Regions from separate parts of the Streptomyces sp. NPDC043896 genome, predicted to be linked through region 1. Evidence: riboswitches for the same ligand, from Rfam matches in the RefSeq annotation. Region 1 holds a riboswitch; the other holds the start of a gene.
What was found. Region 1 has a riboswitch for glycine ahead of gcvP (aminomethyl-transferring glycine dehydrogenase). Riboswitches for the same ligand answer to the same signal wherever they lie in the genome.
Positions count from the first base shown of each region.

Region 2: it holds a riboswitch for glycine, as region 1 does, so the genes downstream of both, gcvT (glycine cleavage system aminomethyltransferase GcvT) here and gcvP (aminomethyl-transferring glycine dehydrogenase) in region 1, are expected to answer to the same signal.

Region 1 covers NZ_JBWKEE010000037.1:4,219-19,408, forward strand. The annotation lists gene AC069X_RS35190 (DUF881 domain-containing protein) at 1-175, shown strand, start outside; gene AC069X_RS35195 (small basic family protein) at 172-504, shown strand; gene AC069X_RS35200 (DUF881 domain-containing protein) at 510-1,349, shown strand; gene AC069X_RS35205 (FHA domain-containing protein) at 1,480-2,367, shown strand; gene ftsR (transcriptional regulator FtsR) at 2,438-3,202, shown strand; gene AC069X_RS35215 (bifunctional nuclease family protein) at 3,266-3,739, shown strand; gene AC069X_RS35220 (MerR family transcriptional regulator) at 3,926-4,564, shown strand; gene AC069X_RS35225 (DNA polymerase IV) at 4,653-6,092, shown strand; gene AC069X_RS35230 (PRC-barrel domain-containing protein) at 6,115-6,471, opposite strand; glycine riboswitch at 6,594-6,692, shown strand; gene gcvP (aminomethyl-transferring glycine dehydrogenase) at 6,890-9,775, shown strand; gene AC069X_RS35240 (DUF5999 family protein) at 9,914-10,102, opposite strand; gene AC069X_RS35245 (hypothetical protein) at 10,363-10,983, opposite strand; gene AC069X_RS35250 (glutamate-cysteine ligase family protein) at 11,479-13,014, shown strand; gene AC069X_RS35255 (CPBP family intramembrane glutamic endopeptidase) at 13,155-13,952, shown strand; gene AC069X_RS35260 (PhzF family phenazine biosynthesis protein) at 13,956-14,774, opposite strand; gene AC069X_RS35265 (PadR family transcriptional regulator) at 14,979-15,190, shown strand, end outside.
Region 2 covers NZ_JBWKEE010000009.1:215,345-230,534, forward strand. The annotation lists gene AC069X_RS16060 (YncE family protein) at 1-527, shown strand, start outside; gene AC069X_RS16065 (cytochrome P450) at 608-1,846, opposite strand; gene AC069X_RS16070 (tRNA-dependent cyclodipeptide synthase) at 1,827-2,588, opposite strand; gene AC069X_RS16075 (EF-hand domain-containing protein) at 2,864-3,076, shown strand; gene AC069X_RS16080 (PadR family transcriptional regulator) at 3,123-3,707, opposite strand; gene AC069X_RS16085 (flavodoxin family protein) at 3,802-4,521, shown strand; gene AC069X_RS16090 (AMIN-like domain-containing (lipo)protein) at 4,547-5,059, opposite strand; gene AC069X_RS16095 (SsgA family sporulation/cell division regulator) at 5,145-5,555, opposite strand; gene AC069X_RS16100 (hypothetical protein) at 5,731-6,045, opposite strand; gene AC069X_RS16105 (L-serine ammonia-lyase) at 6,239-7,621, opposite strand; gene AC069X_RS16110 (hypothetical protein) at 7,758-8,003, opposite strand; gene glyA (serine hydroxymethyltransferase) at 8,284-9,540, opposite strand; gene gcvH (glycine cleavage system protein GcvH) at 9,558-9,938, opposite strand; gene gcvT (glycine cleavage system aminomethyltransferase GcvT) at 10,018-11,133, opposite strand; glycine riboswitch at 11,315-11,418, opposite strand; gene AC069X_RS16130 (AAA family ATPase) at 11,627-12,286, shown strand; gene AC069X_RS16135 (enhanced serine sensitivity protein SseB) at 12,486-13,220, shown strand; gene AC069X_RS16140 (enhanced serine sensitivity protein SseB C-terminal domain-containing protein) at 13,283-14,023, shown strand; gene AC069X_RS16145 (ABC transporter permease) at 14,655-15,190, shown strand, end outside.

The DNA.
Region 1 (15,190 bases):
GCGGCTCGGGACCGCGTTCCAGGACTCCTTGGACGGTCAGTACCTCCACGTCCTCCAGGAGAGCTACGGGATCCGGTACGCCCTGACCCCGATGGACGAGGTGCGGCTGCCCGCCGCGTCGAGCCTGACCGTCCGCACAGCCACAGCAGAAGAGCCGAAGAAGGGTGCATCGTGATCGCGGTACTGGGCCTCTTGGCCGGAGTGGTGGTCGGGCTTCTGGTCCGGCCCGAGGTGCCGGCCGTGGTGGAGCCTTATCTGCCGATCGCCGTGGTCGCCGCGCTCGACGCGGTGTTCGGGGGTCTGCGCGCGATGCTGGACGGGATCTTCGTCGACAAGGTCTTCGTGGTGTCCTTCCTGTCGAACGTGGTCGTGGCGGCGCTGATCGTCTTCCTCGGCGACAAGCTGGGCGTCGGCTCGCAGCTGTCGACGGGCGTGGTCGTCGTCCTCGGCATCCGGATCTTCTCCAACGCCGCGGCCATCCGCCGGCACGTCTTCCGGGCGTGAGGCCGATGAGCACGGAGAGCACCCCGTCCGGTGAGCCGGAGGTCCCCGGGCGGCCCGAGCCCCGGCCCGAGCCGCCCCGTCCCCAGGAGGCTGGACAGCGGCCCCTGCCGGCCGCGCCGGAGCAGACCGGGCGCCAGCGCCTGGCCGCCGGGCTGTGGCCGCCCCGGTTCAGCCGGGCCCAACTGATCGTCGCGCTGCTGCTGTTCGTCCTGGGCCTCGGCCTCGCGATCCAGGTGCGCTCCAACAGCGACTCCAGCGCGCCGCTGCGCGGTGCCCGCCAGGAGGACCTCGTACGGATCCTCGACGAGCTGGACGGGCGGACCCAGCGGCTGGAGGACGAGAAGCAGCGGCTGGAGGACCAGCGCAAGGAGTTGCAGAGCAGCTCCAACCAGGCCGAGGAGGCGCGTCGGCAGACGGTTGAGAAGGAGCGCCAACTGGGCATCCTGGCCGGTACGGTGGCCGCACAGGGCCCGGGCATCACGCTGCGGATCACCGACACCAAGGGTCAGGTGCGTTCCGACCAGTTGCTGGACACCCTCCAGGAACTGCGGGCGGCCGGGGCGGAGGCGATCCAGATCAACGGAGTGCGGGTCGTGGCGGGCTCGTACTTCTCGGACGAGGGCGGCGGGGTCGGTATCGACGGTAAGAAGATCACACAGCCCTACGAGTTCAAGGTCATCGGCAAGCCGCAGGATCTGGAGCCCGCGCTGAACATCCCGGGAGGTGTCGTGCAGACCATGGAGAAGGAACAGGCCACGGTCGCCGTCACACGGTCGGCGAAGATCGTTGTGGATGCCTTGCGGGCTGCGAAGCAGCCTGACTACGCTCGGTCGTCATCACCGTGATGCGGGGTGGGATGTGGACGGGCTCACGCGGGCCGACGCCTGCGGGGGGTCGACGCACGGAAGTCGCCGTGCGTGGTGGAAACTGTCTGGTGGTTACGGACGTTGTCAGAATGTCCGGGTCGGCAGGTGTGTGCATGCAGAGTTCGTCCTGCCCCACGGGCGGGTCTGTTTCGGTCAAGGGGAATCGCCCGTGAAGTTGTTTGAGAAGTTGTTCGGCAAGAAGAAGAACGAGGAAAGCGGTGCCGCGCGGCACCGCTCGGGGCAGCCGGAAGGGCCGGGCGACAGGCCGCTCTTCCGCGACGAGGTGGCGGGCCCCGGTGACAATTCGGGCGCGCCCGGCGCGTCGTCCGTTGACCCCGCCGGTTCCGGACGCATAGGTTTCGGTGAACCATCAACCTCTAGTGCGGGTGGAGGGTTTGCCTCCGACCCCTATGCCACCAATGCCTCCGCGGGGCAGCCGCGGCGCGAGGAGCCGTCCATGTCGGCCGAGCAGACGTGCGGCAGGTGCGGGCACCGCAGCGATGCGGCGAGCCGTTTCTGCTCCAACTGCGGGGCGCCGCTGCGGCCGGGTCTGACGCCGGAGCGTGCCTCGGAGACCACGTCCACCATCTCGATCTCGGGCCTCGAGGCCTACGAGGCCGAGGGGTCGGGCCAGCACGTGTCGTCCTCGCTCTCCCCCGAGGCCCAGGCCGCGGTGGAGGCACTGCCGCCCGGTTCGGCCCTGCTGATCGTGCGGCGCGGACCCAACTCCGGCAGCCGCTTCCTGCTGGACGGCGAACTGACCACCGCGGGCCGGCACCCGCAGAGCGACATCTTCCTGGACGACATCACCGTGTCCCGCCTGCATGTCGAGTTCCGCCGGAGCCCGGAGGGCGGCTTCACCGTCGCCGACGTGGGCAGCCTCAACGGCACGTACGTGAACCGCGAGCCGATCGACTCCGTCGCCCTGCACAACGGTGACGAGGTGCAGATCGGCAAGTACCGGCTGGTCTTCTACGCGAGCCTGCGGGGCGTCTGACCCCCTCGGACACCGTCCGGGGGGAACCCGACTCCCGGACACCGTCCGGGGGGACCCCAGGGAAGGTTCCATGCTGCGTACCCCGACGGGCGGTGCCCCGAAGAACGGCACCGCCGGCTCGGCCGGGCAGCTGGTCAGCATCGGCACGGTGCTGACCATGCTGCGGGACGAGTTCCCCGAAGTCACGATCTCGAAGATCCGCTTCCTGGAGGCGGAGGGCCTGGTCGAGCCCCGGCGCACACCTTCCGGATACCGCAAGTTCAGCACGGAGGACGTGGAACGGCTCGGACGCGTCCTGCGCCTCCAGCGTGATCACTACCTGCCGCTGAAGGTCATCCGGGAACAGCTCGACGCGCTCGACCGCGGTGAGCAGATCCGCATTCCCGCCCCCGCCGCGCACGGGGAGTCCGTGGATCCGGCGCAGCCTTCCGCCGGGTACGGGGAGGCGGGCGGTGAGAAGCCCGCGGCGGCCCGGGTCGGCAGGGCCGAGCTGATCGCCGCCGCCGAGGTGGACGAGGCGCAGCTCGCGGAGTGGGAGTCGTACGGGCTCGTCTCCGAGGCGCCCGGCGGCGGTTTCGACGCCGGGACGCTGGCCGTGGCGCGGCTGATCGCGGATCTCGGCCGGTTCGGGCTGGAGCCGCGTCACCTGCGCGGCATGAAGGCGGCGGCGGACCGGGAGGCCGGTCTGGTGGAGCAGCTCGTCGCCCCGCTGCGCCGGCACCGCAATCCGCAGACCAGGGCGCACGCCGAAGCCACGATGAGGGAGCTCGCGGGGCTCTCCGTCCGGCTTCACGAGGCCCTGGTCCAGACCGCTCTGGGGCTCCGTCCGCACTGACCGGACGGGTCCCGGAGGAGCCCCGACTACCCAAACCTGCCGGGCAGGTCCTAGGGTTGCTGTGTGAACGAGCTCGACGTTGTGGGTGTCCGGGTGGAAATGCCCTCCAACCAACCGATCGTGCTCCTGCGTGAAGTGGGAGGCGACCGGTACCTCCCCATCTGGATCGGTCCTGGGGAGGCGACAGCCATTGCCTTCGCGCAGCAGGGCATGGCCCCTGCCCGGCCGCTGACGCACGACCTGTTCAAGGACGTGCTGGAGGCGGTCGGTGAGGAGCTCACCGAGGTCCGGATCACGGATCTGCGGGAGGGCGTGTTCTACGCGGAGCTGGTCTTCGCCAGCGGGGTCGAGGTGAGCGCGAGGCCGTCGGACGCCATAGCGCTGGCCCTGCGCACGGGAACGCCGATCTACGGCAGCGACGGCGTGCTGGACGACGCCGGGATCGCGATTCCCGACGAGCAGGAGGACGAAGTGGAGAAGTTCCGCGAGTTCCTCGACCAGATCTCCCCCGAGGACTTCGGCACGGGCCCGCAATAGCCGCGCCGGCGGCCGCGTCGTCCACCGGGAACTGTCAGCCCATTCGAGTAGCCTTTCCCCGCAATGGGGTACGGGAAACCACTCTCAGGGTGATTATCACTCGGCGTGCCGAGTGTGGCGATCGTTGACGCACCCCTGGTCACTGCCTACCTTCAAGGTGGGCAGGTCAAGGACGGAGGGTCGGGCGTGAGGATCACGGGCGACGGCACGACCGGGGGCACCCCCGCGCGGAGCGACGGCGGGACGTACCCGCTGCACGGCGGCGCGGCCGGTCCCGCGCACCGTCAGCCGGCGACCGCGCCGGTCGGGCCGCTGAACGAAGGCCCCGTGTCCGAGCAGGTCGGCTACCGCGGCCCGACGGCCTGCGCCGCCGCCGGGATCACCTACCGGCAGCTCGACTACTGGGCGCGGACCGGTCTCGTGGAGCCGAGCGTGCGCCCCGCCTACGGATCGGGGACACAGCGGCTGTACAGCTTCCGCGACGTGGTCGTCCTCAAGATCGTCAAGCGCTTCCTCGACACCGGGGTGGCGCTGCAGAACATCCGCACCGCCGTCCAGCACCTGCGCGACCGGGGTTTCTCCGACCTGGAGCGCATGACGCTGATGAGCGACGGCGCGACCGTGTACGAGTGCACCTCCCCGGACCAGGTCGTGAGCCTGCTCCAGGGCGGGCAGGGCGTCTTCGGCATCGCGGTGGGCGTCGTCTGGCGCGACGTGGAGAACGCGCTGTCGCAGCTGCACGGGGAGCGGGTGGACACCGGGGAGACCCTGGTCGGCCACAACCCGGCCGACGAGCTTGCCGCCCGCCGCAACCGGGCCGTCTGAGTCTCCGGGACCGCGCCGGCGCGAGCCCCTCGCGGGTCGCGGGGCGCTGATCACCGCGTTGTCAGTGGCATAGGGCAGCATCGGTGCGGTGAGAGCCGCGCCGACCATCCTGCACCTGGACATGGACGCCTTCTACGCCTCCGTGGAGCAGGCGTCGAAGCCCAGCCTGCGCGGGAAGGCCGTCATCGTCGGAGGGCTCGGACCGCGCGGCGTGGTCGCCACGGCCTCCTACGAGGCGAGGCGGTTCGGAGTGCATTCGGCGATGCCGACCGCGCAGGCCCGCCGGCTCTGCCCGAACGGCGCCTACCTGATCCCGCGCTTCACCCTCTACCGCGAGGTCAGCGAGCTGGTCATGGGCCTCCTGCGGGAGCTCTCGCCGCTGGTGGAGCCGCTCAGCCTGGACGAGGCCTTCGTGGACCTGGAGGCGGGCGGCTCGGCCTTCGACTCGGCGAGCGCCCGCGCCGCGGGAGAGCGGCTGCGGGCGGACATCCGGGCCCTCACCGGGCTCAGCGGCTCGGTGGGGCTCGCCGGGTCCAAGATGCTCGCCAAGGTGGCCTCGGAGGAGGCCAAGCCCGACGGGCTGCTGCTGATCGAGCCGGGGACCGAGCGGGAGCTGCTGGCGCCCATGCCGGTGCGCACCCTGCCCGGGGTGGGGCCGGCCACGGGGGAGCACCTGCGCCGGGCCGGGATCACCACCGTCGGGGACCTGGCCGAGGCCGGTGAGGACGAGCTGGTGCGGATGGTGGGCCGGGCGCACGGCGTCGGGCTCCACCGGATGGCGCTGGGCCTGGACGACCGGCCGGTGGTCGCCGAGCGCGACGCGAAGTCCGTGTCGGTGGAGGACACCTTCGACGTGGACCTCCACGACCGGGTGCGGATCCGGAACGAGGTCCAGCGGCTCGCCGACCGGTGCGTGGGGCGACTGCGCGCCTCGGGGCACTCGGGCCGCACCATCGTCCTGAAGGTCCGCCGGTACGACTTCTCGACGCTGACCCGCTCCGAGACCCTGCGCGGGCCCACGGACGACCCCGCGGTGGTGCGGGAGGCGGCCGCGCGGCTGCTGGAGGGCGTGGACACCACCGGCGGGGTGCGGCTGCTGGGGGTGGGCGTGACGGGGCTGGCCGACTACACCCAGGAGGACCTGTTCGCGCAGGCCCAGGCGCTGGCCGCCGCCGAGGGGGAGGCGGGGGAGCCGGAGCCGTTGCCGGGGCCCGCGGAGGCCGGCGAGGGCCCTGCCGCTCCCGCCCCGGACGGCGGGCCCGGGGAGGTGCCCGGGGCGGCCCTGGAGGGCCAGGAGGCCGCTCCCGTCCGGCACTGGGCGGCCGGGAGCGACGTACGGCACGCGGTGTACGGGCCGGGGTGGGTGCAGGGCAGCGGGCTGGGGCGGGTGACCGTTCGGTTCGAGCAGCCCGGATCGCCCCCGGGCCGGGTCCGTACCTTCCGGCTGGACGACCCGGAACTGGAGGCTTCCGACCCGCTGCCCCTGGTGGGGAAGGACACCTGGGGCTGTGACCGGAAGGGCCGGTGAGCCTTTCCGGCCGCGGCACCGGCTAGGGAGCGTCCTTCGGGTGGGGGTGCTGGAAGTCGGAGGGGAGGGCCACGTCCAGGCCGTAGTGGTGGTAGAGCTGGAGCTCCTGCTCGGGGGAGAGGTGGCGGCCGACCCCGAAGTCGGGGGCGTCCTTGATCAGGGAGCGTTCGAAGGGGACGCGCAGCGCGTCGTCCACCACCTCGCTCGGTTCCAGGGGGACGAAGGCGTCGCGGCCGAAGAGGCCCGTCCGGACGGCGGCCCACTCCGGGACGCCCGTGGCGTCGTCGAGGTAGACCTCGTCCACGGTGCCGATCTTGGCGCCGTTGCGGTCGAACGCCTTGCGGCCGATCAGGCTGCGGGGATCGATGTCGGTCTGCACGGTCCCTCCGTACGGTCGCAGTGCTCACAGCTCATCCGTAATGACTACAAAAGTGCATATCCGGAGAGGGGGCCACTCGAGGGAGGGTCGAGAACGTCGCTGGTAGGCTGGGTGACGGCTGTTGACCCTGTGCGGGAGAGTCCTCCGAGTGAGTTCGACGGAGGCGCCGAAGGAGCAAATCCTCCCCGGAATCTCTCAGGCATACGTACCGCACGTGACGAGGCCACTCTGGAAAGCAGGGGCAGGTACCGGGACCGCAGTACCGGGACCCTCCCCTCACCGACGGTGAAAGCCGGAGCTCTCGGGCGAACCCCGCGTCTCCGGTGAAGCTCTCAGGTTGAGATGACAGAGGGGGAGGCCGTCCGGGTGCCCGCGCCGTGGTGCCCCTCGCAGGTCGTACGACCAGGAGGCCTCCGTAATGACCGCCAACCGCATTCCGCTCTCCCAGCTCGAGCGGGGCATCCCCTTCGAGCAGCGTCACATCGGCCCCGACGCCGAGGCGCAGGCGAAGATGCTCGCCCAGGTGGGCTACGGCTCCCTCGACGAGCTGACCGCCGCCGCGGTACCGGATGTGATCAAGACCGCCGAGGCGCTGAACCTGCCCGCAGCGCGGACCGAGGCCGAGGTGCTGGCCGAGCTGCGTTCGCTCGCCGACCGCAACCAGGTGCTCTCCCCGATGATCGGCCTCGGCTACTACGGGACCTTCACCCCGCCGGTCATCCTGCGCAACGTCATGGAGAACCCGGCCTGGTACACGGCGTACACGCCCTACCAGCCGGAGATCTCCCAGGGCCGCCTTGAGGCGCTGCTGAACTTCCAGACCCTCGTCGCCGACCTCACCGGCCTGCCGACCTCCGGGGCTTCCCTGCTCGACGAGGGCACGGCGGCCGCCGAGGCCATGTCGCTGGCCCGCCGCGTGGGCAAGGTCAAGGGCGGGGTCTTCCTCATCGACTCCGACGCGCTGCCGCAGACCATCGCGGTGATCGAGACCCGCGCCGAGCCCACGGGCGTCGAGGTCGTCGTCGCCGACCTGTCCGAGGGCATCCCGGCCGAGATCGCCGAGCGCGGCGTCTTCGGCGTGCTGCTCCAGTACCCCGGCGCCTCCGGCGCCGTCCGCGACATCAAGCCGGTCATCGACCAGGCCCACGAGCTCGGCGCGATCGTCACCGTCGCCGCCGACCTGCTCGCGCTGACCCTGCTGACCTCCCCGGGCGAGCTCGGCGCGGACATCGCCGTCGGCACCACCCAGCGCTTCGGCGTCCCGATGGGCTTCGGCGGCCCGCACGCCGGCTACATGGCCGTCCAGGCCAAGCACGCCCGCTCGCTGCCCGGCCGCCTCGTCGGCGTCTCCGTGGACGCGGACGGCAACAAGGCCTACCGCCTGGCCCTCCAGACCCGCGAGCAGCACATCCGCCGCGAGAAGGCCACCAGCAACATCTGCACCGCCCAGGTGCTGCTCGCCGTCATGGCCGGCATGTACGCCGTCTACCACGGCCCGGACGGCCTGAAGACGATCGCCCGCCGCACCCACCGCTACGCCGCGCTGCTCGCGGCGGGCCTGACGGCCGGCGGGGTCGAGACGGTGCACGGCTCCTTCTTCGACACCGTCACCGCCCGCGTGCCCGGCAAGGCGGCCGAGGTCGTCGCCGCCGCCCGCGAGGGCGGGGTCAACCTGTACCAGGCCGACGCCGACCACGTCTCGATCTCCTGCGACGAGACCACCACGCGCGCCGACATCGAGGCCGTCTGGGCCGCCTTCGGCGTGACCGCCGACATCGAGGCCCTGGACGGCGACACCGCCGACGCGCTGTCCGAGGGCCTGCTGCGCTCGGACGCGTACCTGACCCACCCGGTCTTCCACCAGCACCGCTCCGAGACCGCGATGCTGCGCTACCTGCGCAAGCTCTCGGACAAGGACTACGCGCTGGACCGCGGCATGATCCCGCTGGGCTCCTGCACCATGAAGCTCAACGCGACCACCGAGATGGAGCCGGTGACCTGGCCCGAGTTCGGCCAGCTGCACCCCTTCGCCCCGGTCGAGCAGGCCGAGGGGTACCTCACGCTCATCACCGAGCTGGAGGAACGTCTCTGCGAGGTCACCGGCTACGACAAGGTCTCCATCCAGCCGAACGCCGGCTCCCAGGGTGAGCTCGCGGGCCTGCTCGCGGTGCGCGCCTACCACCGCGCGAACGGCGACGAGCAGCGCACCGTCTGTCTCATCCCGTCCTCCGCGCACGGCACCAACGCCGCGAGCGCCGTGATGGCCGGCATGAAGGTCGTCGTCGTCAAGACCGCCGACGACGGCGAGGTGGACGCGGACGACCTGCGCGCCAAGATCGAGCAGTACCGTGACGAGCTCGCCGTGCTCATGATCACGTACCCGTCGACGCACGGTGTGTTCGAGGAGCACGTCGCCGACATCTGCGCCCAGGTGCACGACGCCGGCGGCCAGGTCTACGTGGACGGCGCCAACCTGAACGCCCTGGTCGGCCTGGCCAAGCCGGGTCACTTCGGAGGTGACGTCTCGCACCTGAACCTGCACAAGACCTTCTGCATCCCGCACGGCGGCGGCGGTCCGGGCGTCGGCCCGGTCGGTGTCCGGGCGCACCTTGCCCCGTACCTGCCGAACCACCCGCTCCAGCCGACCGCGGGCCCGGAGACGGGCGTCGGCCCGATCTCGGCCGCGCCGTGGGGTTCGGCCGGCATCCTGCCGATCTCCTGGTCGTACGTCCGCCTGATGGGTGGCGAGGGCCTCAAGCGCGCCACCCAGGTGGCGGTGCTCGGCGCCAACTACATCGCCAAGCGCCTGGAGCCTCACTACCCGGTGCTCTACACGGGCCCGGGCAACCTGGTCGCCCACGAGTGCATCATCGACCTGCGCCCGCTGTCGAAGGCGACGGGCGTGAGCGTCGACGACATCGCCAAGCGCCTGATCGACTACGGCTTCCACGCGCCGACCATGTCCTTCCCGGTGGCCGGCACGCTGATGATCGAGCCGACGGAGTCCGAGGACCTCGCCGAGATCGACCGCTTCTGCGACGCGATGATCGCGATCCGCGCCGAGATCGAGCGGGTCGCGGGCGGCGAGTGGCCGGTGGACGACAACCCGCTGGCCAACGCCCCGCACACGGCTGCCGCCCTGGGCGGCGAGTGGAACCACCCGTACACCCGTGACGAGGCGGTCTTCCCCGGCGGGGTCTCCGCGGCCGAGAAGTACTGGCCGCCGGTGCGCCGGATCGACGGCGCCTTCGGTGACCGGAACCTGGTCTGCTCCTGCCCGCCGCTGGACGAGTACGACAACTGAGTCCGCGGCGGCCGGGCCCGCGGCCCGGCGGTCCCCTGACGGGGCGCTGACACGGTGAAGGGGCCGGTCCCGGAGCTCGATGCTCCGGGACCGGCCCCTTCCTCGTCCTCCGTCGTGCGCGGTGGCCGGCCGTGTCGCCTAGGCCGCCGCGAGCGGGCGGTGCGGAGCGATGATCTGGCCGTCCGGCAGCAGCTCACCGGTGTCCTCGAAGAGCAGGACGCCGTTGCACAGCAGGCTCCAGCCCTGTTCCGGGTGGTTGGCCACCGGGCGCGCGGCCTCCCGGTCGGCGGATTCTGATGACGGGCAGGCGGGCTGGTGCTGGCACATGGATGGATTCTTTCGCTGCGGTGTGGTCTGTTCGCTACGGCTCGATGCGTGATTCATGGCCGTCCCCCTGGGTCGTCCCCGCGCCTGCGGGGAGGATGTCCTCAGTGTTCCCCCAGGACGGCTGCTTCGCAGGTATTTCCCGGCAGCTGTCCTCTTGGATTGAGGACGCATCACCCGTGCGGGCGGTTCAGGCCTGCCACCCCGTCATTTCGGGTGGTTCGCATTGACCCGAGCGGACTAGGCCGAATGAGCCACTCGGGTCAAGCAGCGGGTGCCGCGAGCGTGGGCGGTACCGGTGGGGCGGCCGGGGTCAGCCGGCGGGTCATGACGGGCAGCAGCTCCGAGACGGGGTACGGCCGGAAGGGTGCGATCCCGGGCGGGGCGGGAGCCAGGGGGACCAGCAGGTCGGAGGCGGCGGGGAGGCCGGCGGCGGCGTCGGCGCCGACCGCCCCGTGCAGCCACAGGGTCAGCATGTACAGCTCGGGCACGGACAGCAGCCGGGGCTGGTAGCTCTTGCCGAGCGACTCCGCCTGGCGCAGGGCCCGTTCGGTGGCGGCGACGTAGGGGCCCTCGAAGAAGTGGGAGAAGGCCCAGCCGTCCGGGGTGAGACGGGTGTCGGCCGCCGCGACGAAGCGGTCGCCGCTGCGGATCAGGAAACGCCAGCCGGTGAGCCGGGTGCGGGGCGGGCGGCCGTCGGCCGTGCGGCCGGACATGCCGAGCCGGTCGAGCACGTGGACCGGGAGCGGGAGTTCGGCGGTCATCGGTCCCTGGAACGCACGCAGGGCCGGGGTGTGTGCCTCGTGGACGGCGGTGGGAGAACCGAGTGCCGCGAGAACGCTGCGCAGGGCGGGCGCGGGGGCCGGGGGAACATGCAGCGGCATGGTGGGTCGCCTCTCACTTGGGAGACCTGTGGTGCAGGGGAAAGTGCGGACGGCGCTGTCGCATTCTGGGGTCAGAGGTGGGCTTTGGGGCAATGGCCGCGCGCCAACTCTCTGCCTCGTTTGCGGAGTTTATACGACATGTGTTCACACAGTGTTTCGGCTAGCCGTCCCGCCCATTGCCGGCAAGGCGCCTTCCGGTCCCGCTGTCATGGTATTCATGCCGGTTGCGCGCGGACATGCCGCGCTGACCTCGGAGGTTACCCGAAGGGCGCTCGGCTGGAAAGCTTCGGTAATACGGAATCGGCAAAGGCAATGGGGAAATTGCGTCCGGTGGGTTGCCAGGCGAATGTGCCGGAGCGCCCATCGAGCCATACCGGCGCGCGCTCCCCGCCAAGCCCCCGGCCCGGGCGTTATCGATCATGGCGCCTGGGCATCATCGACCGTGACGCGCGCCCGGACGGACCGGGCGAGGCCCACTCGAGGAGGGACGCTTCGATGGGGGAGAAGGTCGTGGCAGGCGGATTCGACCTGTCCGATCGGCATCGGTATCGGAGGAAGCTTCACGAGTGCCTGGAGGGGCTGGAGCGGCTTCTGGCGGAGAAGAGGTTCGACCGTCCCAAGAACATGATGGGGCTGGAGATCGAGCTGAATCTCGCGGGTGCCGACGGTTTGCCGCGCATGGTGAATGCGCAGGTACTGGAGCGGATTGCGAGTCCTGATTTCCAGACCGAACTCGGAATGTTCAACCTGGAGGTGAACGTACTCCCGCACCGGCTCGACGGCCGGGTATTCGACCAGCTCGCCGAGGAACTGAGCGCGGGCCTGAACTACGCCCACCGGCAGGCCGTGGAGATCGACGCGGGCGTGGTGATGATCGGGATCCTGCCCACCATCTCCCGTGCGGACCTGGCCCTGGCCAACCTCTCGGCGGTGGACCGCTACTCCCTGCTGAACGAGCAGATCCTGATGATGCGCGGCGAGGACTTCCGGCTCGACATCGACGGGGTCGAGCGGCTCACCTGGAGCACCGGCTCGATCGTGCCGGAAGCCGCCTGCACCTCCGTACAGCTGCACCTCCAGGTCACCCCGGCGCGGTTCTCCGACGTGTGGAACGCGGCTCAGGCGGTGACCGCCGTGCAGATAGCGGTGGGGGCCAACTCGCCGTTCCTGTTCGGGCGTGAGCTGTGGCGGGAGTCGCGGCCGCCGCTGTTCACCCAGGCCACCGACACCCGGCCGCCGGAGCTCCAGGCCCAGGGGGTGCGGCCGCGGACCTGGTTCGGGGAGCGGTGGGTGGACTCGGCGTACGAGCTCTTCGCCGAGAACGTCCGCTTCTTCCCCTCCCTGCTGCCGATCTGCGACGAGGAGGAGCCGCTGCGGGTGCTCGCCGAGGGAGGCGTGCCGAGCCTTCAGGAGCTGGTGCTGCACAACGGCACGGTCTACCGGTGGAACCGGCCCGTGTACGGGGTCGCCGACGGGGTCCCGCACCTGAGGGTGGAGAACCGGGTGCTGCCCGCCGGCCCCACCGTGGCCGACGTCGTCGCCAACGCCGCCTTCTACTACGGGCTCGTGCGCACCCTCGCGGACGAGCCGCGCCCGGTGTGGACCCGGATGTCCTTCGCGGAGGCCGAGGCCAACTTCGACGCGGCCTGCCGGTACGGGATCGACGCGCGGATCCGCTGGCCCCGCAAGGGCCGGGCCGGGGGGCTGGTGAGCGTGCCCGCGGTGCGGCTGGTGCTGGACGAGCTGCTGCCGATGGCCGCGGCCGGGCTGGACGCCTGGGGCATCGAACCCGCCGACCGGGACCTGTACCTGGGCATCATCGAGGAGCGGTGCCGGCGCCGGGTGAACGGGGCGACCTGGCAGGTGGACACGTACCACCGCGCGCTCGCGGGCGGACTGGAACGCGATGCCGCCCTGGCGGCCACCACCCGGCGCTACAGCGAGCTGATGCACAAGGGCGACCCCGTGCACACCTGGCCCGTGGGCCTGGAGGAGCAGGAGGTGGACGTCAGGACCGCGGCCCGGCGCTGAGCGGCGGTCCGGGACCCGGCTCCGGGGTCCCGGAGCCGCCGGCGGCCCGCGGGCCTTCCCGTCGGTCCCTTGCCACTGATCCCTTCCCGCCGCCGAGGAGGCAGTATGGGGTGGTGGTCGGAACGGGACGGGAGTCAGGCGTGCGGGTCGAGCCGGAGCCGGTGGTCGTGGAACTGCGCGAGGACGGGCGTCGCATCCTGCGCACCGAGACCCTGCTCGTGCTCGCCCTGTCGCTGGGCGCGAGCGGGGTCTCCGCGCTGATCAGCTTCATCGGCTCGCTCACCAAGCCGGGCGGGCTCAAGGACCAGGCCGCCACGCTCAACGGCTCCTACGCCCCCGGGCGGCCCTGGCTCGACCTCGCCTGGCAGCTCTTCGGGATCGCGACGGCCCTGGTGCCCGTACTGCTGGTCGCGCACCTGCTCACCCGCGAGGGCGCGCCCGGGCTCAGGGTGCTGGGATTCGACCGCACCCGGCCCGGTTCGGACCTGGCCCGGGGCCTGTTCGTGGCCGCCGGCATCGGCAGCGCCGGACTCGCCTTCTACCTGGCGGCCAGGGCCACCGGCTTCAACCTGACGGTGGTGCCGGAGGCCCTGCCCGACGTGTGGTGGAAGTTCCCGGTGCTGATCCTCTCCGCGGTGCAGAACTCCGTGGTGGAGGAGGTCATCGTGCTGGCGTACCTGCTGCGCCGGCTCGGCCGGCTGGGCTGGTCGCCGACGGCCGCGCTGCTCGCCAGCTCCGTGCTGCGCGGCTCGTACCACCTCTACCAGGGGATCGGCGGCTTCATCGGCAACGTGGTGATGGGCGTCGTCTTCGTCCTTGCCTACCGGCGCTGGGGCCGGGTCGGCCCCCTGGTCGTCGCGCACGCCCTGCTCGACATCGTCGCCTTCGGCGGGTACGCGCTGCTCGCGGGCAAGGTCGGCTGGCTGCCCACTCCGTAGCGTCTACGGGGCGGTGAGCAGCTCGCCGTCGACGACCGTGACGGCGCGGCCGGTCAGGAGCGTACGGTCGCCCGTGAGCCGGACTCGGACCAGGCCGCGGCGGGCCCCGCCCTGCAGGCCGGTCAGCTCGGTGCGGCCCAGGCGCGCCGCCCAGAAGGGGGCGAGGGCGGTGTGGGCGCTGCCCGTCACGGGGTCCTCGTCGATGCCGACGGCGGGGAAGAAGCCGCGGGACACGAAGTCGTAGCCGCGCGAGGGGTCCTCGGCGGGCGCGGTGACGACCACCCCGCGCCGCGCGTAGGCGCGCAGGGCCGCGTGATCGGGCGCGAGTTCCCGTACGGTCCGCTCGTCGGCCAGCTCGACCAGCAGGTCGCCGATGTGCCCGGCGGTGTCGTGGACGGTCTTGGGCTCGGCGCCCAGTGCCCGGCTCACCTCGGGGTCCGGGTCGGCCGGGGTCAGCGACGAGGTCGGGAAGTCCATGGTGACCGTGCCGTCCTCGGCCACCTCGGCCGTGAGGATCCCGCAGCGCGCGGTGAAGCGGATCAGGCCCCGGGCGAGGCCGGCGGCGGCGATGACGTGAGCGGTGGCGAGGGTGGCGTGGCCGCACATGTCGACCTCGGCGGCCGGGGTGAACCAGCGCAGCGCCCAGTCGGCCTCGCCGCCGGGCGGCAGCGGGTGGGCGAAGGCGGTTTCGGAGAGGTTCATCTCGGCGGCGACCTGCTGGAGCCAGGCGTCCGGGGGGAAGCCCTCGTCGAGGAGCAGGACTCCGGCGGGGTTCCCCTGGAAGGGGCGGTCGGTGAAGGCGTCGACGATTCGGATGCGCATGGGACCGACCGTAGGGGCGCGCCTCGATCACGGACAAATGCCAATTCGGGGTGACTGGCCTGTTCGCCGACCTGGTGAGTCGTCGACTGTCGGCGATAGTTTCCGATATATCGTTGACGCATCGCGATGGATCAGCGATAGTGAAGAAGTCGAAACGACGACTGGCATGACGGACATGGCAGCGATGACGAAAGGAGCGCAGTGATGCGTTCACACCGACACCACGACCACGGACACGACCACGGACGGGGTCACGGCCACTGCGGGCCGGACCGTCGCGAGGAGTTCAGGGGGCTGCGCGCCGCCTTCGGCCCGTTCGGGCCGCCCTTCGGGGGCGGGCCCTTCGGCGGGCGGGGCGGACGTGGCGGACCGCGCGGACGCGCCCGCCGGGGCGACGTGCGCGCGTCGATCCTGGC
Region 2 (15,190 bases), on a different contig from region 1:
GCGAGCTCCTCAAGGTCGACACCGAGAAGATGGAGGTCATCGGCCAGCAGAAGCTGCCCTTCGAGGGGGCGATGCCGCAGGACGTGAAGATCTCCCCGGACGGCAAGACCTTCTACGTCGCGGACATGATGGCGCACGGCATGTGGGTGCTCAGCGGGGACAAGTTCGACGTCCCCAAGCTGCTGCCCACCGGCAAGGGCTGCCACGGCCTCTACGTCAGCCGCGACTCCCGCGAGATGTACGTCTCCAACCGGGGCGAGGGCACCGTCTCGGTCTTCGACTTCAAGGAGAAGCGGCTCACCAAGAAGTGGGAGCTGCCCGACGGCGGCAGCCCCGACATGGGCGGGGTCTCGGCCGACGGCAAGGTGCTCTGGCTCTCCGGCCGCTACAACTCCGAGGTGTACGCGATCGACACCGTCACCGGCAAGCAGCTCGCCCGGATCCCGGTCGGCGGCGGCCCCCACGGCCTCGCCGTCTACCCGCAGCCCGGCCGCTACTCGCTCGGCCACACCGGCATCTTCCGCTAGGGAGTCCGCCGCCCCGGTCGGGAACGCGACGGTGCCCCGGGAGCTCGCACAGCTCCCGGGACACCGTGTCCGTGAGGCCGCTACCAGGCGACCGGCAGCCGGTCGGGCAGCCGCTTGATGAAGCCCGTGCGCCATACGAGGTTCTCCGCGGGCACCGCGAGGCGCAGCCCCGGAAGCCGCTCGACCAGCACCTCCAGCGCGATCTCCGCGTGCGCCCGGGCCAGCGCCGACGCCGGGCAGAAGTGCCGTCCGGCGCCGAACGCGAGGTGGGCGGCGGCAGGCGACCGCTCCAGGTCCAGCTCCTCCGGACGCTCGAAGGCCTCCGGGTCGAAATTGGCCCCCTCCAGCAGGACGAGCACCAGCTCGCCCTCCTTGACCAGCACCTCCCCGACCCGGACGTCCGCCAGGGCGATGCGCGGCAGCCCGTCCCCGACGGACAGGTTCCACCGCAGCAGTTCCTCGACCGCCGTGCCGATGCGCTCCGGACGTCCGCGCAGCCGCCCGATCAGCTCGGGCCGCTGGAGCAGCGCGAGGACCGCGAGGACGAGGAAGGCGGAGGTGGAGACCGCGCCCGCGCCGAAGAGGGAGACGGCGACGGTCGCGAACATCTCGTCCGTCAGGTGCGCCGAGTCCGGGTCGGACTCCCGCAGGCCGGCGAAGGTGCCGAGGAGCCCCGTACGCTCCTCGGCGGGCAGCCCGAGCTGGGCCACCAGCCGGCCGGCGAAGTAGCCGACGTCCTTGTACCAGTTGAGCGCGGAGTCGGCGAACGGCTCGCGCGCGGTCATGAACGCGACGTCCAGCCCCGCCATCAGCCGCCGCCAGTCCTCGAACGGCACCCCCAGCACCTCGCAGTGCAGGAACGCCGAGTAGGGGTCGGCGAAGCCGGCCCGGAGGTCCGCCGGACCCCCTTCGGCGGCCATCGCGTCCAGGAGCTCCCCGGCCCGGGCGCGCAGCGCCTCGCGCAGGCCCGGGCGGCGGGGGTTGAGCGCCTTCATCACCGCACTGCGCAGACCGGCGCTGTTGATGCTCCCCATGTTGTCGACGACCTCGGGCGGGATCGTCAGCGCGTACTGGCGCGGCACCCCGGCGCGCGCGGTGTCCTTGAGGCTGAAGCGCTCGTCCTCCAGCACCTGCCTGGCCAGCGCGTGGCTGCTCACCAGCCAGGCCGGGTCCCCGGTGAGGGTGCGGACCCGGGCCACGGGGGCCTTCTCGCGCAGCCGGGCGCACTCTTCCGGCAGCACGTCACCGCGCCGCGAGAGCGGGAAGTCGAGGAGCGGACGCTCCCGGGCCCCGTGGTCCTCAAGCCGCCCGGCGCTCATCGGCGGCCCCTCCTTCCGCGGCTGCCGGGGCGTCCGTGCCGCCGGAGACGGCGGGCTCGGGGCGCACGACGGCGTACGCCTGGTTGCGGGTGGCGCGCAGGCCCCCGCCCCGGGCGAAGAGGACGTCGGTCATCGGCATCCTCACGTGGTAGGCCGCCACCGAGGACGGCACGTCGAGAATGCTGGGAGTGTCGATGAAGAAGGGGAGCTCGGCTGCCAGGTAGTCGAAACACACCTGCAACTGGGAGTCCGTCATGGATTCGCCCTCGGGCAGTTTCGAACCGACGAAATGAAGGGCCATTTCCTCGCATCCCTTCCGGAATGCGTCATCGGTCTCCAGGAAATGCAGTACGCGCCGGTGCAGTAGCTGGTAGACGGGGTTCGCCTGGAACTCCGAAAGTGCCCTCACCCGAATCTCGGCGTGCCGGTACCCCGATTCCCCGACGCCTTTGATGATCCGTCTGCGTACCGCCTTGATCTCCTTCGACGCGCGCTTGTGCGCGTGCTCCGGGGTGTATCCGAAGGCGGCGAACATCCGGTCCACGTGGAGGTCCGCGTACACGAAGTCGACCTGCGCGAAGCGGGTCGTGGCCCACCGGGCGAGACTGGACACGCGCTCGGCGCTGAAGTAGCCGTTGCCGGGGCTCACGCCGATGAGCACGTGGTCGCCGTCTTCCCAGATATGACGGCAGGTGCGGGTGAAGGGCAGAACCTCGAATGAAGCGTCAGCTGTGATCGTCACCTTTGATCGCCCTTGTTGCCGCATGTCCCTGGGAGCCCTGCGCTCCTGGTGTGGCGGCAATGCCGTACGTTATGCCGTGATCCCGGAGCGTGACAAGTGCTCGGCGGATTTGTTGGCTGGAATTGTTGCTTCCGCCTGCTGGGCGAGCTGTTCCGGCGGCTTACGGGCCGGTAATTGAATATCTATCTGCCGCCCGAACGGGACCCGCGGCGCCCCTGCGGCGCCGGGGCCGTTACCCTGAGCCGGTCAACAAGCACCGAGAAGGGGTGGACCCAGTGGCCGACATCGAGAACGCACGGGCGACGTTCGACCAGTTCGACGGGAACGGTGACGGATTCGTCACGGCCGACGAGTACAGCGCCGCCATGAAGGCGATGGGTGACCACTACGTCACCGCCGCGATCGCGGACTCCCTGATCGCCGCCAGGGACAGCGACGGCGACAAGCTGATGAGCTTCGACGAGTTCTGGGCCTCCCTGAACAAGTAGGCACCGCCGCGTCCGCCTCCGCCCCGCCCGCCGGGGCGGGGGCGCGTCAGGAAACCCTTCCGGGGCCCTCCGGCGGCTCCTGCCCCGTCGCCGCCGAGGCCAGGTCCTCCACCTCGGACAGGGCCTCCTCCAGCCAGCTCAGCCAGAAGCCCTCCAGGGCGATCCCGCCGTGCAGCACGAGCCGGCGCAGCCGGTCCGCGGCCGCGTCCCGCCCCGGCGGGAAGTCCTTCGCCTCGATGGCCTCGTACACCGCCAACTGCGCCCGGTGCAGATCCAGGTGCCGCCGCAGCTCCGGTCCCAGCCGCTGCGGGCCGACCACCGCCGCCGCGCGGATCCGCAGCAGCAGCGCGTCCCGCATCGGCTTCGGGTCCTGGCTCTCGTCCACCCACCGCGCCAGCTCCGCGCGGCCGTCGGGCAGCACCTCGTACTCCTTCTTCTGCCCGCGCACCGGCACCTCGCTCGGCAGCGCCCGGATCAGCCCGGCCTCCTCCAGCCGCCCCAGCTCCCGGTAGATCTGCTGGTGCGTCGAGGACCAGAAGTAGCCGATCGACTTGTCGAACCGCCGGGTCAGCTCCAGCCCCGACGAGGGCTTCTCCAGCAGGGCGGTGAGGATGGCGTGCGGCAGCGACATGCCGACATCCTAGGTTTGCGGCCCGGGTGCACCGCCACCCCGTACGGTCCAGGCCCGCTGGCCGCCCCGCCGGACGCCGGGCACGGTGGAGGACATGGCCGCAGACCAGAGCCCCCGCTACGAGGACCTCTCCGCCGTCTACGTCAACTGCACCCTCAAACGCTCGCCCGAGACCAGCAACACCGAGGGGCTGATCGCCAGGAGCCGCGCCGTCATGGAATCGGCCGGCGCCCGCACCTCGCTGATCCGCGCCGTCGACCACGACATCGCCACCGGCGTCTGGCCCGACATGACCGACCACGGCTGGGAGAGCGACCAGTGGCCGGTGCTCTACAGCCAGATCATGGACGCCGACATCCTCGTGCTGTGCGGACCGATCTGGCTCGGCGACAACAGCTCCGTCATGAAGAAGGTCATCGAGCGGCTCTACGCCTGCTCCTCGCTGCTGAACGAGCAGGGCCAGTACGCCTACTACGGGCGCGTGGGCGGGGCGATCGTCACCGGCAACGAGGACGGCGTCAAGCACTGCGCCATGAACATCCTCTACAGCCTCCAGCACCTCGGGTACGCCGTCCCGCCCCAGGCCGACGCGGGCTGGATCGGCGAGGCCGGCCCCGGCCCCTCCTACCTGGACCCGGGCTCCGGCGGCCCCGAGAACGACTTCACCAACCGGAACACCACCTTCATGTCCTGGAACCTCATGCACCTGGCCGCCCTTCTCAAGCGCGCCGGGGGCATGCCCGCCCACGGCAACCAGCGCTCCCTGTGGGACGCCGGCTGCCGTTTCGACTTCCCCAACCCCGAACACCGCTAGCGGCGGCTCCGGGGCCGTCGGCGGGTCAGCAGGTGTTGGGGTGCGGGAAGTCCACCACGAGCCGCTCGGGCGAGTGCAGGACGGACGTCTTGTAGGTCGGCTTGGTGTCGAAGGCGGCGCCGAAGGTCACGTACCCCTCGTAGTCGCCGGTCATGGCGATGCCCTTGAGCTTGCTGAGGTAGATCTTCTGGAGCCGGGGCCCCTGGTAGACGTTCTGCCCGGCGTCGTCGTGGCCGGCGGCCGGGTGCAGCCGGATCTCCAGGAAGTACTTCCCGGCCAGCGGCACGGGCTGGCCCGACCCGTCGTAGACGAGCTCGGACACGGGAGTGACGGTGACCGGGGGCACGTAGCCCTGGATGTCGATCACGAGCCGGTCGAAGGTGCAGTGCCCGCCCCAGCGTGCGTTGACGACGAGCGGCGTCTGGGTGCGGGCGGTCGTGGTGGCGGCGGAAGCCGGCGACGCGGAGAGCGCGAGCCCGGCGGTGAGCAGGGCACCCGTGGCGAGGGCCACGATCCGGCGGCGGTGCGGGTGACGCATGATGTCTCCCCGGTTCCGTGAGACGGGGACTGCCTGTCATCTCATAGGACACCGCAGCGGCGCGGGCGGTTCCCCGCCCGCCGCCTCAGTGCGCCAGCAGCGCGCTCAGGTGCGCGTCCAGGTCGTAGTGGCGCCGCTCCTGGCCGCGCGGGACCAGCTCCGTCATCCGCCGGCACAGCGCCCGCACGTCCTTGGCGCGGGCGGAGACCACGCAGCTCTGCTCGCCGTTGCTGAAACCGAGCAGGACGCGCGGCTCCGAGCCGCTCCAGTGCGGCCACACCTGTATGTCGCCCTCCCCGGTGGCGGTCGTCTGCCCGTCGAGCAGCAGCTCCCGCGAGAACACCCAGCGGGCGAGGTGCGTCCCGGCGCCCCGGAAGTCGACGGACACCTCGTACGGGCGGTCCGTGCGGTACACGAAGCGACCGGTCAGCGGGACGGACAGAGGGGCGGCTTCCAGCCGCAGAGGCAGGAGTCGGTGTTCGGTGATGGTGGCCATCGGCGGCTGCCTCTCGTCGTTCCCGGGCGCTTCCGCGCCCTTCCGGCACGGTATCGCCGGGGCGTGCGCGCACCCCGGGGCCGAAGGTCCCGAAGGGCCGGGCCGCAGGACCTCTTTTCGGCCACGGGAACGCGAAAGGCCCGCCCTCCGGGGGGAGGGCGGGCCCGCGCGGCCGCTACGGCAGCGGGTCGTAGATCAGCGAGTCGTGGTTGTTGGACTGGCCGATGGCGGTGAAGCCGGAACCGTTGGACTGGGCGCCGTTGTTCTGGTTCGACGCCCCGAAGCCCGACGCGACCTGCTGCGCGGTGGAGGAGTTGCCGAGGTTGCTGCCGCCGACCCCGCTGCCGAGGATGTCGGCGAGCGCGGCGTTCGAGGCGGTGCCGGCGGCACCGGCCCCGTTGTCCGCCTGCGCCGTGCCCGTGAAGAGGGCGGCGGCGAGGGGGAGCGATGCGAGCGCCGCCATCACGCGGATGGTGCGGATGCCTGCCATGGTGAAGCCTCCAGTACGCAAAACAGCAAGGGGGTAAGGCGGTTGGCCTACCGCCCGGGGGTGTTGCGACGTCGCGTGACCAGAGTGGCGTACGTGATCATCGAGAAACCAGCCCGGACCGGCTTCTTCCCTCGCAAGCGTGATCAACTCGGTCCAAACCCCGAACCGGAGACCATTTCGAGAAGGTTCCGGATCAGCACTCGATGACGTTGACCGCGAGACCGCCGCGCGCCGTCTCCTTGTACTTGATCTTCATGTCGGCGCCCGTCTCCTTCATGGTCTTGATGACCTTGTCGAGGGAGACCTTGTGGCTGCCGTCGCCGCGCATCGCCATCTTCGCGGCGGTGACGGCCTTGACGGCGGCCATGCCGTTGCGCTCGATGCAGGGGATCTGGACGAGGCCGCCGACCGGGTCGCAGGTCAGGCCCAGGTTGTGCTCCATGCCGATCTCGGCCGCGTTCTCGACCTGCTCGGGGGTGCCGCCCAGGACCTCGGCGAGGGCACCCGCCGCCATCGAGCAGGCGGAGCCCACCTCGCCCTGGCAGCCGACCTCGGCGCCCGAGATCGAGGCGTTCTCCTTGAAGAGCATGCCGATGGCGCCCGCGGCCAGGAGGAAGCGGACCACGCCGTCCTCGTCCGCGCCGGGCACGAAGTTCACGTAGTAGTGCAGGACCGCCGGGAGCACGCCCGCCGCGCCGTTCGTGGGGGCGGTCACCACGCGCCCGCCCGCCGCGTTCTCCTCGTTGACGGCCATCGCGTAGATCGTCGTCCACTCGCTGCGGTGCATCATCGGGTCGCCCTCGGTGCGCAGCTGGCGCGCCGTGGACGCGGCCCGGCGCTTGACGCGCAGACCGCCCGGGAGGATGCCCTCGCGGGACATGCCGCGCGAGACGCAGGACTGCATGACGCGCCAGATCTCCAGGAGGCCCTCGCGGATCTCCTCCTCGGTGCGCCAGGCCTTCTCGTTCTCCAGCATCAGGGAGGAGATCGACAGGCCGGTCTCGTTGGCCAGGCGCAGCATCTCGTCACCCGAGCGGAAGGGGTACTTCAGCACGGTGTCGTCGAGCTTGATCCGGTCCTCGCCGACCGCGTCCTCGTCCACGACGAAGCCGCCGCCGACCGAGTAGTACGTCTTCTCCAGCAGCGGGGCGCCGGAGGCGTCGTACGCGAAGAGGGTCATGCCGTTCGCGTGGTAGGGCAGCGAGCGGCGGCGGTGCAGGATCAGCTGGTTCGGCTCGTCGAAGTCGATCTCGTGGGCGCCGCCTATTTCCGCGCCCAGCAGGCGCAGCTTGCCGCTCTTGCGGATGCGTTCCACCTCGTCGTCGGCGGTCTCGACGTCGACGGTGCGGGGGGAGTGGCCTTCCAGGCCGAGCAGGACCGCCTTGGGCGTGCCATGCCCGTGACCGGTCGCGCCGAGGGAGCCGAAGAGCTCCGCCCGGACGGAGGCGGTCTGGGCGAGGACGCCGTCCTTCTTCAGCCGCGTCACGAACATGCGCGCCGCGCGCATCGGGCCGACCGTGTGGGAGGAGGACGGGCCGATGCCGATGGAGAAGAGGTCGAAGACGGAGATGGCCACTGGCGGACTCCCTTGTCTGCTCGTGGGGTGGAGAGGGGGCAGGGGTGTGGTGGATCAAGGAGGGGGATCTGCGGATTTTGTCCGGCAGACGAGCGTATCGCGTGGAGATGAACGGTTCGCCTCACGGACGGGTCGGTCAGACGTGAGCCGCCTCGCGTTCCGGTGTCCGGGCGGCCGCCGCGGGGGCGTCCAGGACGGGGTCGGGGCCCGGCGGACCGGCCAGGTGGGCCCGGACGCCCGCGCGGACGGCCCAGGCGTACGTGACGAGCGCCATGGCCGCCACCAGGGCGATGTCCACGCCGCCGGGGAGGGCGCCGCGGCCGCCGAAGTCGGCGGAGCGAGGCAGGAGAGGAGCCGGACCGACCAGTGGCAGGACAGCCACAGCAGGACGGTCGGCGCGAGCGCCACCAGCGTCCCGAAGCCGGTCGGCCGGTGCGAGCCCGCGTCCACCAGGTCCTTCGCCCGGCCGAAGCCCCACGAGGACGTCCATGGGTGCGTCCGTCCTGCCAGGGAATGCCTTGCCGTATCGGCTTCCTTACGGGGAACCTATGTGCCGGTTTTTTGGTTCTTTCGGTGGCAATGGGCCGCATCCGCCTGGGGCTTTGGTCATGAAAAGGGCCCGGCCCTGTGTGAAACAAGGCCGGGCCCTTCCGGGCCGTTGCCTAGAGCGACGGGTACAGCGGGAACTTCGCGGCCAGGGCCGAGACGCGGGCCTTGAGGGCCTCGGCGTCGTAGCTCGGCTTCAGGGCCTGCGCGATGATCTCGGCGACCTCGGTGAAGGCCTCGGCGTCGAAACCGCGGGTGGCGAGGGCCGGCGTACCGATCCGCAGGCCCGAGGTGACCATCGGGGGCCGCGGGTCGTTCGGGATGGCGTTGCGGTTGACCGTGATGCCGACCTCGTGGAGGCGGTCCTCGGCCTGCTGGCCGTCCAGCTCGGAGTTGCGCAGGTCGACCAGGACCAGGTGCACGTCGGTGCCGCCGGTGAGGACGTCCACGCCCACGGCCTTGACGTCGTCCTGGACCAGACGGGCGGCGAGGATCTTCGCGCCCTCCAGGGTGCGCTCCTGGCGCTCCTTGAACTCCGGCGAGGCCGCGACCTTGAAGGAGACGGCCTTGGCCGCGATCACGTGCTCCAGCGGACCGCCCTGCTGGCCCGGGAAGACCGCGGAGTTGATCTTCTTGGCCAGCTCCTGCGTCGACAGGATGACACCGCCGCGCGGACCGCCGAGGGTCTTGTGCGTGGTGGTGGTGACGACGTGGGCGTGCGGCACCGGGTTCGGGTGCAGACCCGCGGCGACCAGGCCCGCGAAGTGGGCCATGTCGACCATCAGGTACGCGCCGACCTCGTCCGCGATGCGGCGGAAGGCGGCGAAGTCGAGCTGGCGCGGGTAGGCGGACCAGCCGGCGACGATCAGCTGCGGCTTGGACTCCTTGGCGAGGCGCTCGACCTCGGCCATGTCCACCTGGCCGGTCTCGTCGACGTGGTACGGGACCACGTTGTAGAGCTTGCCGGAGAAGTTGATCTTCATGCCGTGGGTCAGGTGACCGCCGTGGGCCAGGTTCAGGCCCATGATCGTGTCGCCCGGCTTCAGCAGCGCGAACATCGCGGCGGCGTTGGCCTGCGCACCCGAGTGCGGCTGCACGTTCGCGGCCTCGGCGCCGAACAGCGCCTTGATGCGGTCGATCGCGATCTGCTCGACCACGTCGACGTGCTCGCAGCCGCCGTAGTAGCGGCGGCCGGGGTAGCCCTCGGCGTACTTGTTGGTCAGGACCGAGCCCTGGGCCTCCATGACGGCGACCGGAGCGAAGTTCTCCGACGCGATCATTTCCAGGGTCGACTGCTGGCGCACGAGCTCGGCGTCGACGGCGGCGGCGACGTCGGGGTCGAGCTCGTGGAGGGGGGTGTTCAGAACGGACATCAGGATCCCCTGGGGTGTCAGTTACCGGCGGTGAGGGCGGTGTACTCGTCGAAGGAGAGCGCGTCCTTCGGCTCCTCCGAGAGCTTCACCTTGAACAGCCAGCCACCCTCGAACGGGGCGGAGTTCACCAGCGACGGGTCGTCCACGACGTCCTGGTTGGACTCGACGATCTCACCGGAGACGGGGGAGTACAGGTCGCTGACCGACTTGGTCGACTCCAGCTCGCCGCAGGTCTCGCCCTCGGTGACGGTGTCGCCGACCTCGGGGAGCTGGGCGTAGACGACGTCACCGAGCGCGGTGGCCGCGAACTCCGTGATGCCGACCGTCGCGACGCCGTCCACGGCGTCCGACAGCCACTCGTGCTCCTTGGTGTAACGCAGCTGCTGGGGGTTGCTCATGACCTGATTCTCCTGGATGCGGGGAGGTGGATACGAACGGTGGTCTTGCTTGCTGAGACGGTGGAGCCCGGTACGAGGGTTACTTCTGCCGCTTGTAGAAGGGCAGCGCCACGACCTCGTACGGCTCATGCGTACCGCGAATGTCCACGCCGACGCCGGAGGTGCCGGGTGCGGCGTGCGCCGCGTCGACGTACGCCATCGCGATCGGCTTGCCCAGCGTCGGGGACGGGGCGCCGGAGGTCACCTCGCCGATGACCTCGCCGCCCGCGACCACGGGGAAACCGGCGCGCGGGACGCGGCGGCCCTCGGCGACCAGGCCGACCAGCTTGCGCGGCGGCTTGGTGGCCGCGACCTCGGCGGCGGCCTCCAGGGCGGCGCGGCCGACGAAGTCACCCTCCTTCTCGAACTTCACGACCCGGCCCAGCCCGGCGTCGAAGGGGGTGAGGGCGGTGGTCAGCTCGTGCCCGTACAGCGGCATGCCCGCCTCCAGGCGCAGGGTGTCGCGGCAGGACAGGCCGGCCGGCACCAGACCGGCGTCCTTCCCCGCCTCGGTCAGCGCCTGCCACAGCTCCACGGCGTGCTCGGGCGAGACGAACAGCTCGAAGCCGTCCTCGCCGGTGTAGCCGGTACGGGCGATCAGCGCGGGCACGCCCGCGACGGTGCCCGGCAGGCCGGCGTAGTACTTCAGCCCGTCCAGGTCGGCGTCCGTGAGGGACTTCAGGATGCCGGGGGACTCCGGGCCCTGGACGGCGATCAGCGCGTACGCGTCGCGGTCGTCGCGGACCTCGGTGTCGAAGCCGGCGGCGCGCTCGGTGAGCGCGTCCAGCACGACCTGGGCGTTGGAGGCGTTGGCGACGACCATGTACTCGGTCTCGCCGAGGCGGTAGACGATCAGGTCGTCGAGGATCCCGCCGTCCTCCCGGCAGATGTGCGTGTAGCGGGCGCGGCCGACGCCGACGGTGGAGATGTTGCCCACGAGCGCGTAGTCCAGCGCCTTCACGGCCTCCGGGCCGGTCAGGGTGATCTCGCCCATGTGGGACAGGTCGAAGAGGCCGGCCTTGGTGCGTACGGCGTTGTGCTCGTCGCGCTCACTGGCGTAGCGCAGGGGCATGTCCCAGCCCGCGAAGTCGGTCATGGTCGCACCGAGCGAGCGGTGCAGCGCGTCGAGCGCGGTCAGGCGGGGGGCAGTGCTCATGGGTGTGGCTCCCGGGTCCCAGGGCATGACATGACGAGGAGGTTCCTCCCCATCTGTCATCGGAACCTGAGAGGTTCGCCGAGAGTTCCCGGAGGGGGAACGCCGACTTGCACCTTGGGTGGAGCACGTGCCGGGCGGCCGTCGGGGACGGGCGCGGCGCCTGCTCGCTTTTCAGATCTGCCTCATCCACGCGGTACGGGGCCTGAGAGATTCAAGGGAGGTACTTGCTCCTTCGGCGCCCGGGCACGGCCTCGCGGCCTGCCGGGACTCTCCCGCGCGGATTCAAGCGGCCGGTATGCAGTTTGGTGTCCAGATGGCGCACATCATTGCACGGGACGGGCGGGAGGGGGCAGTGGGGCCCGGAAGAACGTGCGATCCGGGCGGGACCGGCCGTCCGCGCTGTGGAACGTCCCGCCGCAACCGGGGCCGTCGGATTACCGTCTCTTTACATTCAGTGGGCATGGGGCCCTCGCGGCCCGAATCGGGGGAGACGATCACTGTGCGGAGACTCGGAGTGGCTACGACTACAGGCACCGTCAGGGCGGTCCCCGAGCAGCGGAGCGACGCCCTGCCCGCGGCGGGCGGCGATCCCGTCCGCGACCTGCGGGGACGGCCCGCGCGGCCGCACCGGCTGAGCTATGCCGCCGGGGACGTCGTGGTGGTGTCCGGGCTGCCCGGCGGCGGCAAGAGCACCCTGATCAAGCGGGCCGCGGAGGCGGGCATCGACTCGCAGGACACCCGCGAGCGGTGGGAGCGCCGGATGCCCGCCGGCCTGCCGTACGCGGTGTACCGGCCGCTGGTCCGCGCCGCGCACTACCTCGGGCTGTGGCGCGAGCTGCGCTCCGGCGCCTCTGTGGTGGTCCACGACTGCGGCACCCAGCCGTGGGTGCGCGGCCTGCTGGCCGCCGTCGCCCGGCGGCGGGGGCGGGCGCTGCACCTGCTGCTGCTGGACACCACCCCCGAGGAGGCGCTGTCCGGGCAGGCGGTCCGGGGGCGGCGGGTGTCGGCGTACGCCTTCGCCCGGCACCGGGGGGCGGTGTCCCGTCTCCTGCGCTCCGCCGAAGCCGGCCGGCCCCCGCGCGGCTGCGCCTCGGTCACCCTCCTGGACCGCCGCTCGGCCGCCGCGGTCACCCGCATCGCCTTCGACGCCTGACGGAGCCGCCGCCCGCCGCCGGGCGCGGCTCAAGACACGGCGTTCAGGCGCGGGGTCCGGGGCGGAGCTCCGGGGAACGGGCGAAGTGGGGGAGGGAGGGGACCTCGCCCGCGCAGCGGCCCCACCGGCACGAGCCACCCGCGGCGGCCGCGATAGCCTCGGGGCGACATCCGGCGCGGACACAGGGAGAGCGGCGCACATGCAAGGCAACGGCTGGCCGGCGAACGAGTTGGAGCAGGTGCTCGGGGCGGCGCTCGGACAGGCGGACGCCGGCCCGCGGATCCTGGAGGTCCTCGGCCGCAGCCAGGTCTGGGTCCCGCTCCCCAACGGCGGCGGGCCCGACAGCGCCTCCCTCGACCTCCCCACGATGCTGATCGACGGCGCGGCGTACGTCCCCGTCTACAGCTCGGAGGCCCAGTTCCGCTTCGCCGCCGGCCCCGCCATGGACTGCGCGGTCGCCCCCGCCGTCGAGTTCGCCCGCGGCCTGCCCCCGCAGCTCGGCATCGCCCTGAACCCGGAGGGCGCCGTCGGCGTGCCGCTGCCCCCGCCCGCCGTCGCGGAGCTCTGCCGCGCCGGCCGCACCGAGCTCGACGGCCCGGCCACCGGCGGCCGCGTCCGGCTCTTCGAGCCCGACTGGCAGGACGACCCGGTGGACTTCCTCACCGCCGCCGCCGAGGAGTTCCGGGCCACCGGAGCCGTCGCCGCCGCGCACCGCTGCCTCGCCAGCGTCGAGGGCGGCGACCCGCAGCTCTACATCGGTGTCCGCCTGCTGGGATGGGATTCCGGGTCGCGCGGCGCCCCGCTGGAGGCGCTCGGCCGCGCCCTGGCCCGCGTACCGGCGCCCTGGCCGGTGCAGTTGATCCTGCTGGACGCCGCCGAGGACCCGGTCACGGAGTGGATTCGTGAGCGCGTACGCCCCTTCTACCTCCCGTAGCGCCGCTTAAGCTGGTTGGGACGTGTGGACGACGGGCGGACGAAGACGAAGAGGGGTACCGGGTGAGTGCGTCAGGCACGGCCGCGGCCGGGCAGGTCGAGCACATGCTGCGCCAGGTGACTCCCGGGCGCTATGAGAGTTATGAGTCATTCCTGCACGCCCTCGCCGAGGGCAGGCTGTGGATGCTCCTGTGGCAGGGGCAGCCGGGATCGCCGGACGCCCAGTACGGCGGCATGGAGGTCGACGGCCTCGGCTACGCACCCTGCGTGACCTCCCCGCAGGAGCTCGCCGCGAGCGGCTGGAACCGCGGCTACGAGGTGGTCACCGGCCGGGACATCGCCCGCGCCCTCTACCCGGACCGCTGGGGGCTGTGGGTCAACCCGCACGCCCAGGGCGGCGGACTCGGCGTACCGTGGGCCGACCTGCGCCGGGTCGCCACCGGCCTCGACCGGATGCCGGCGGGGCCGCTGCGGCTCTCCGAGCCGGCGCTGGAACTCCCGCAGTTCTACGGGCTGCTGACCCAGCACGCGCACCGCACGCCGGCCGTCAGGTCGCTGCGCCGCGCCTGGGTGCAGCCCTCGCTCGGGTCGGCGTACCTCGCGGTGGGGCTCGACCTGTACGACGCCTCGCCGCCCGCGCTGGAATCCGTACGGGAGATGATGCGCCAGTCGGTCGGCGCCGTGCCCGACGGGGTCCCGGTGTGCACGGTCGCGCTGGCCGACGAGCACGATCCGGTCGCGATGTGGCTGCGCGCGCAGACCCGGCCGTTCTACGACCGCGAGGGGCAGGCGGCGGCCTACTGAGCCGCTCAGAGGGCTCCGGGGACGCTTTCCCCGAGCCTCCTACAGGGTTTCCAGGAGTGCGCCCGCACCCTGAGACGAACCCGTCCGACGGACATCCGGCCGCCGGGAACCACGGTTCCCGGCGGCCTTCGTCTTGTCCGGATATCACCGCAGGTGGGCGCCCAATTGGCGCACTCCTCCAAGGAGTTGGCCGTGATGTCCGTTTGCGTACCGAACGGACGGTCTTGCTCCGCTGAGCCGTGCGCGGAGTCCGGATAACGGGAACCAAGGCCTCAGATCACGGTTGCGCATCCATTCATCTGCGGGTCTGGCGGCTGGTCGAGCGCCCGATGAAGACTCCCCACCCAAGAGCCGGTCAGTCCTCCAGGACGCGGTTCGGCACGTGGAGCCCGCCATTCGTCCCGATGCGGTGTTCCGCGCACTTCCCGCACCTCAGCTGCACCGCACCGCCCGCACCGCACCCTGCTCCACTCACAGCACGGCCGCACCGCCAGCACCGCCAGCACTGCCAGCACCTCGCACCTCGTACGCGTTCACGTGCCCCGAGCACCCGAGCGCCACTCCGCACCAACGCCGCCACAGCGGCGGGCATGGGCCGACCACCCGTCGGCCGAGAGGGGTCCCCACCACGATGACGGCACCACTGCACGACACGAGCGCGGAATCACCCGCACCCGTGTCCGTAGCCGACGTCCCTGCGAAGGCCATCGAAGGCCGCTCGCCCGGCCGCATCGCCTGGATGCGGCTCAAGCGCGACAAGGTCGCGCTGACGGGCGGGGTGGTCGTGATCTTCCTGATCCTGGTCGCGGTCTTCGCGCCGGTGATCGTGGGCCTCCTGGGGCACGACCCCAACGAGTTCCACGAGGACATGATCGACCCGGACCTGGGCACACCGCTCGGTTCCTTCGGCGGCATCAGCTCCGAGTTCCTGCTGGGCGTCGAACCGACCAACGGACGCGACGTGTTCAGCCGGATCGTCTACGGCGCCCGCATCTCCCTGGTCGTCGCCTTCCTGGCGGCCTTCGTCTCGGTCGTCCTCGGCAGCTTCCTGGGGGCCCTCGCCGGCTTCCTCGGCGGCTGGGTGGACGGGGTCATCAGCCGCCTGATGGACCTGCTGCTGGCCTTCCCGCAGCTGCTGTTCACCATCGCCCTGGTGTCCGTGGTCCC